Linked DNA regions of Parabacteroides chongii. The protein of the gene in region 2 interacts with the protein of the main gene of each other region in a pairwise test. Links are inferred from orthologs where the notes say so. Each region holds a gene or a part of one and is shown on either strand. Other genes may lie near its edges.

What was found. Proteins that work in one complex are often made in the same cells at the same time.
Region 1: the proteins of leuS (region 2) and ligA interact in binary tests that used the Escherichia coli proteins (3 or more experiments, as listed by UniProt). The link is inferred for Parabacteroides chongii from one-to-one orthologs.

The regions. Positions count from the first base shown.
Region 1 is NZ_CP120849.1:4,300,884-4,304,232, forward strand. The notes cover bases 347-3,279. They hold ligA (NAD-dependent DNA ligase LigA), read left to right. Parts: upstream 347-780; coding sequence 781-2,778; downstream 2,779-3,279. Other genes in these bases: P3L47_RS16105 (PCMD domain-containing protein), read left to right, coding at 347-696; P3L47_RS16115 (DUF6913 domain-containing protein), read left to right, coding at 2,775-3,279. Also shown: more of P3L47_RS16105, read left to right, coding at 1-346; more of P3L47_RS16115, read left to right, coding at 3,280-3,296. UniProt on the Escherichia coli protein: DNA ligase that catalyzes the formation of phosphodiester linkages between 5'-phosphoryl and 3'-hydroxyl groups in double-stranded DNA using NAD as a coenzyme and as the energy source for the reaction.
Region 2 is NZ_CP120849.1:1,537,402-1,541,475, reverse strand. The notes cover bases 352-3,781. They hold leuS (leucine--tRNA ligase), read left to right. Parts: upstream 352-743; coding sequence 744-3,581; downstream 3,582-3,781. Other genes in these bases: P3L47_RS05835 (YitT family protein), read left to right, coding at 3,581-3,781; P3L47_RS05845 (ORF6N domain-containing protein), read left to right, coding at 352-680. In the rest of the region: more of P3L47_RS05845, read left to right, coding at 117-351; more of P3L47_RS05835, read left to right, coding at 3,782-4,074.

The DNA.
Region 1 (3,349 bases), 2.8 Mb from region 2 along the record:
GGAGTTGTAAAGACGAACACTTCTGTTTTCCCTGAAAAGAGGGACGACGGCTGGTGTGCTCGTTTGGAGACACGTATGGAAAGTGTGAAAGTGTTCGGCCTGGTCGATATCGAAGTCGTTGCAGCCGGTTCTGTTTTTCTTGGTACGGTGCATGAGCCGATCAAAGGGACAAAGAATCCGCAGAGCATGTTGAACAGCGGCGTTCCTTTTACGAAAAAGCCGAAAGCGATCCGTTTTGACTACAAGGTCAAGTCGGCACCGGAAAAGGATCGTATCCGTAGTACGGGATTCAGCCGTAAGTCGAAAGTGGCAGGGCAGGATTCTATTGCAGCCATTCTGTTTTTGCAGAAACGCTGGGAAGATAAGGAAGGAAATGTATATGCCAAACGTGTCGGAACCATGGTGCAGCGTTATATCTCATCGACAGACGGCTGGGTGAACGATGCCACTTATCCGATCATGTATGGAAATATCTCTTCCCATCCTGATTTCGAACCGTACATGCGCATACAGGTTGAAGAACGTTATACGATGAACAGCCAGGGGAAAAGTGTCCCGATTCAGGAGATCGGCTGGGCGGAAGAAGATGAAGAACCTACTCATATGGTTCTGCAGTTCACTTCCAGCCACGGTGGTGCCTATATCGGTTCTCCGGGTAATACGTTTTGGATTGATAATGTAAAACTAATATATTAACAAATTGACAATTGATAATGGACAATTGACAATTATTTGTCAGTACTTCCATTGTCAATTGTCAATTATCAATTGTCAATTGAAATGATTGAGGCAAAGATTAAAGCACTTCGTGATGAGCTGGAGCAACATAATTACAATTATTATGTACTTTCCGCACCGACTATATCAGACCGTGAGTTTGATGAGAAGATGAAAGAATTACAGGCATTGGAGGAAGCCCATCCTGAATTTGCCGATCCGCATTCACCTACGCAACGGGTAGGAAGCGACTTGTCGAAAGAATTCGAGCAGGTCGTACACCAATATCCGATGCTTTCTTTGGGGAACACCTATTCTGAAGAAGAGATACGTGATTTCTATGAGCGGACAGAACGTGCTTTGAACGAGCCTTTTGAGATTGTTGCCGAACTGAAATATGACGGTACTTCCATCTCTCTGATCTATGAAGACGGACGCCTGGTTCGTGCCGTTACCCGTGGCGACGGAACCCGGGGGGATGATGTGACGGCAAATGTAAAGACGATCCGTTCGGTCCCTTTGAAGTTACGCGGGGAAAATTATCCGGCTAACTTTGAACTCCGCGGAGAGATATTACTTCCGTGGGCGGAGTTCGACCGCCTGAATAAGGAGCGTGAAGAACAGGAAGAACCACTCTTCGCCAACCCGCGTAATGCCGCTTCCGGTACATTGAAACAGCAGAATCCGGCTATCGTGGCTTCACGTAAGCTGGATGCCTATTTCTATTATTTGCTGGGTGAGAACCTCCCTGCCGACGGGCATTATGAGAACTTGCAGATTGCCCGTACCTGGGGATTCAAAATACCGGATGTGATCCGTAAATGTAACAGCTTGCAGGATATCTTCGACTATATCGCTTATTGGGATGTGGAACGGAAGAACCTGCCGGTAGCAACGGACGGTATCGTACTGAAAGTAAACTCACTTCGCCAGCAGAAGAACCTGGGCTTCACAGCTAAGAGTCCGCGCTGGGCGATCGCTTATAAATTCCAGGCGGAGCGGGCGGTAACCCGTCTGAATTTTGTCTCTTTCCAGGTAGGACGAACAGGGGCGGTTACGCCGGTTGCCAATCTGGAGCCTGTATTGCTTGCCGGAACGACCGTGAAACGAGCTTCTTTGCATAATGCGGATATCATAGAAGGACTGGATTTGCATCTGGGCGATAATGTATATGTGGAAAAAGGAGGGGAGATCATCCCGAAGATCGTGGGGGTCGATGTCGATTCCCGTTCGATGTTACTGGGTGCGAAGGTCACTTTCATCAAGACTTGTCCGGAATGCGGTACGCTTTTGTATCGCCCCGAAGGGGAAGCGGCGCACTACTGTCCGAACGAATCCGGCTGTCCTCCACAGATAAAAGGGCGTATCGAACATTTCGTTACTCGTCGGGCGATGAATATAAATATGGGCCCCGAGACAGTAGAGGACTTGTTTGAAGCAGGTCTGGTCAGGAATGTTGCAGACTTGTATACACTGAAGACGGAAGACCTGTTGAGCCTGGAACGTTGGGCGGAGAAGAGTGCCCGTAATTTGATGGCAAGCCTGGAAGAATCCAAACAGGTTCCTTTTGAACGTGTATTGTTCGGATTGGGCATTCGTTATGTCGGTGAGACGGTGGCTAAACGTCTGGCTTCGGCTTTTCATTCGATGGAGCAATTGAAGGATGCTTCGTTGGAGGCACTGACGGAGGTGGACGAGATCGGTGAACGTATCGCACGCAGTGTGGTCGATTATTTTGCCGATGAAGACAATCGTATATTGGTTGCCCGCCTGCAAGTGGCCGGATTACAGATGGCTGTGGCGGAAGAAGTCTTGGCGAACCGTTCTGACAAATTGAAGGGACTGACGATCGTGATCAGTGGAACCTTCTCTCAGCATTCGCGCGACGAATATAAAGCTATGATCGAACAGCATGGCGGAAAGAACAGTGGTTCTGTTTCCGGTAAAACGGATTATATCCTTGCCGGGGATAATATGGGGCCGGCGAAACTGGAAAAGGCAGCTAAGCTGGGAGTAAAGATTATCAACGAGGATGAATTCTTAAATATGTTGGCAGAATGAGATTGACGAACCATTTTATCCGTAAAAAAGTAAAGGAACTGGCTGGACAGGCCGGGAAGCGTCAGAGTCATTTCTGCACTTTGAAGGATGCCCGCCATATTCTGGTTTTGTTCGATGCCGGGGATAGCAGCGTCGTCGAGCCTTGTCTTGAAACATTGCGTATGATGCATAAGAATATCAATGTTTGTACGTATGTATCCGGCGATACGGTTCCTGAAGTGAATCCGTCCTACATGGTTGTACACGCTAAGACGGATTTGGATATGTGGTATATACCCCAGGATGCTATACTGAAAAAGTTCTGTGCCTGTGACGCCGATATACTTATCGACCTTACACGTGGAGGTAATTATGTCATGCAATACTTATTGCTGAAGCATCCCGGTACTTTTAAAGTCGGGGCAAGGAGTAGTGAGCTCGATTTGTACGATCTCACTATTTCTGTGACAGAAAACGCTGATATAAAGCATATATTCGGACATATCTTATTTTATTTGCAAACAATCCGCTCCAAATGATATAATTTCGTTATTTTTGCAGTGCCAATTGATAATTGACAATGAACAATGGA
Region 2 (4,074 bases):
GCCACTTTATTTGAGTGAGAATGCATAGATCATTAAAATAAGTATATCGAAATCTTCTGACAAATAAATATTATTCATACATTTAGCCACTTATTAATCACCAAAATTTATAAACTATGAATTTACAGGTAATACAAAACAAGATTTATGAGATCAGAGGTATACAAGTCATGTTGGATTTTGACTTAGCTGAACTTTATCAAGTAGAAACCAGAATACTTAATCAGTCTGTCAAACGTAATATAAAACGTTTTCCTCCAGATTTCATGTTCCAACTTAATGAAGAAGAATTTTCTTTGGTATCACAATTTGTGATACCAAAAAATGGTAGAGGTGGAAGGAGACTACTTCCTTACGCTTTTTCTGAACCCGGACTTGCCATGCTTTCCGGAATACTTAATAGTGACATTGCTATTGAAGTAAATATTAACATCATGCGTGCCTTTGTTCAAATGAGAAAACAGTTTATCTCAAATTGTGATAAACTGTCTACTAATAAGAAGCTATCAGAACTGGAGCAGCAAGTCAAATTTCTTCAGGAAGACATTGAAAGTCTCAGTAAAGATCATGAAAACTATGAGCAACATTTTGACGATATCTATCTTGCCCTGGCAGAACTTGCCTCTAAAAATAAAGAAAAGCCTGGTAACTCCAGACCGAAAATAGGTTATGTGAAGTAAAACAAAATAAATTGACTAACTTTGTGGCTTTAAACTGAAAACGATAAAAAACGATTAGATATTATGGAGTACAATTTCAGAGAAATCGAGAAAAAATGGCAAGAATACTGGATTGCCAACGGGGTTTATAAAGTGAAAGAAAACAAAGATAAACCCAAATACTACGTGTTGGATATGTTCCCTTACCCATCCGGTGCAGGACTACATGTTGGACATCCGCTCGGTTATATCGCTTCTGATATTTATTCCCGTTTCAAACGGTTACAGGGATTTAACGTATTACACCCAATGGGATATGATGCTTACGGTCTGCCTGCAGAACAATATGCTATCCAAACCGGACAACATCCCGAAGTAACAACCAAACAAAACATTGCCCGTTATCGCGAGCAAATGGACAAAATAGGTTTCAGCTACGACTGGAGCCGTGAAATCCGTACATGTGATAAGGAATATTATCACTGGACACAATGGGCATTTATTAAAATGTTCAACAGTTATTACTGTAACGACGAAAAGAAAGCATTACCTATCGAAAGTCTGGTCGAAGCATTTGAAACAGTAGGTACGGAAGGCCTGAATGTTGCTTGTGGTGAAGAAATGCAATTTACCGCTGAAGAATGGAAATCTAAAAGCGATAAAGAAAAACAAGCTATATTGCTGAACTACCGTATCGCTTACCTGGGTGATACAATGGTTAACTGGTGTTCCGAATTGGGAACCGTACTGGCTAACGATGAAGTCGTGAACGGTGTTTCCGAACGCGGTGGTTTCCCTGTTGAACAGAAAATGATGCGCCAATGGTGTTTGCGTGTATCTGCTTATGCACAACGTTTGCTGGACGGACTGGATACGATCGACTGGACGGATTCACTGAAAGAAACACAGCGTAACTGGATAGGTCGTAGCGAAGGTGCCGAAATCCAATTCAAAGTGAAAGATAGTGATATAGAATTTACCATCTTTACAACCCGTGCAGATACTATGTTCGGTGTAACTTTCATGGTATTGGCTCCCGAAAGCGAACTGGTTGCTCAGTTGACGACAGCTGAACAAAAGCAGGAAGTAGATGCTTATCTGGATCGTACCAAGAAACGTACGGAACGTGAACGTATTGCCGATCGTTCTGTAACCGGTGTATTCAGTGGTTCGTATGCTATCAATCCGTTCACGGGTGATGCAGTACCCGTTTGGATTAGCGACTATGTATTGGCCGGCTATGGAACAGGTGCTATCATGGCAGTTCCGGCACACGATAGTCGCGACTATGCATTTGCAAAACATTTCAACCTGCCTATCATTCCGTTGATCGAAGGCTGCGATATAAGCGAAGAAAGCTTCGATGCCAAAGAAGGTATTGTCTGCAATTCACCGAGACCGGATGTAACTCCTTATTGCGACTTGTCATTAAACGGCTTGACTGTAAAAGAAGCAATCGCTGCTACCAAAAAATATGTATCCGAACATCAACTGGGACGTGTAAAGATTAACTATCGTCTGCGCGATGCCATCTTCAGTCGCCAACGTTATTGGGGAGAACCGTTCCCTGTTTATTACGATGCCGACGGAATGCCTCAGATGTTACCATTCGAAGCATTACCGTTACAACTGCCGGAAGTGGATAAATTCCTGCCGACAGCCACAGGCGAACCTCCATTGGGACATGCAACTAAATGGGCTTGGGATTCTGTAAACAAAAAGGTTGTAGAAACATCCAAAATAGACAATAAAACAATCTTCCCGCTGGAACTTTGTACTATGCCTGGCTTTGCCGGTTCTTCCGCTTATTATCTGCGTTACATGGATCCTCATAATAATGAAGGCCTAGTAGATAAACAAGTGAATGAATACTGGCGTAATGTAGACCTGTATATCGGTGGAACGGAACATGCTACCGGTCACCTCATTTACAGTCGCTTCTGGAATAAATTCCTGTATGATATGGGAACAATCTGCGAAGACGAACCGTTCCGCAAGCTGATCAACCAAGGTATGATCCAGGGACGTTCAAACTTCGTGTACCGTATCAAAGATACAAATACATTCGTATCCCTGAACCTGAAAGACCAGTATGAAGTAACTCCTATTCACGTAGACGTTAACATCGTATCCAATGATATACTGGATATCGAAGCTTTCAAAAACTGGCGTCCGGAATATCATAATGCAGAATTTATACTGGAAGACGGTAAATATATCTGCGGATGGGCTGTTGAAAAGATGTCTAAATCGATGTTCAACGTAGTAAATCCGGATATGATCGTAGACAAATACGGTGCAGACACTTTACGTCTGTATGAAATGTTCTTAGGCCCGTTGGAACAATCTAAACCCTGGGATACAAATGGTATCGACGGTGTTCATCGCTTCCTGAAGAAACTGTGGGCTTTGTTCTATGGTAACACTGAAAGTTTGCAGATCACAGACGCTGAACCTACAGCTGAGGAATTAAAATCATTACATAAACTGATCAAGAAAGTAACATTCGATATCGAGCATTTCTCTTACAATACTTCTATCAGTGCTTTCATGATCTGTATTAACGAATTAGGCAGCCTGAAATGTAATAAGCGTGCTATCCTAGAGCAACTGGTTATCCTGTTGGCTCCGTTCGCACCTCATACTGCAGAAGAGTTATGGCATGAATGTGGTCATACGACTACGGTCTGCGATGCTCAATGGCCTCAGCACAACGAAGAGTACCTGAAAGAAAATTCAGTTACTTACGCTATCTCATTCAACGGAAAAGCCCGTTTCAGTATGGAGCTTCCGGCTGACATGCCCCGTGAAGAGGTTGAAAAAGCCGCTCTTAGTCATGAAAGCTCTGCTAAGTGGACGGAAGGCAAGACTCCTAAAAAGATCATTGTCGTTCCAGGTAAGATCGTTAATATCGTAATCTGATGAAAACAAGTAAATCTTATGCTATTTATTATTTTATAAAGGATTATCTGACGATTTTCCTGGGAACCATACTATATGGTTTCGGGTTCAACGCTTTTATCCTGTCTAATGAAATTGTCACCGGTGGTGTAAGCGGTATCTGCGCACTGATATTCTTTGCCACCGGCGGTGCAATACCGGTGTCGGTTTCATACTTTGTTATCAATGTAGTCTTACTATTAGCCGCTCTGAAGATTTTGGGATTCAAATTCCTTATAAAAACAATCTTTGGAGTATTCTCACTTTCCGCATCCCTGTCATTCTTTGAATGGCTGCTGAAAGGTAATCCCATATTACACGATCAGCCATTTATGGCGATCATGATCGGTGCACTCCTTTGCGGAGCTGGGTTAGGATTGGTATTTTCAGCGAACGGAAGTACGGGTGGAACAGATATTATTGGAGCAATTGTCAATAAATATAAGAATATATCTATCGGACGCGCACTGTTATT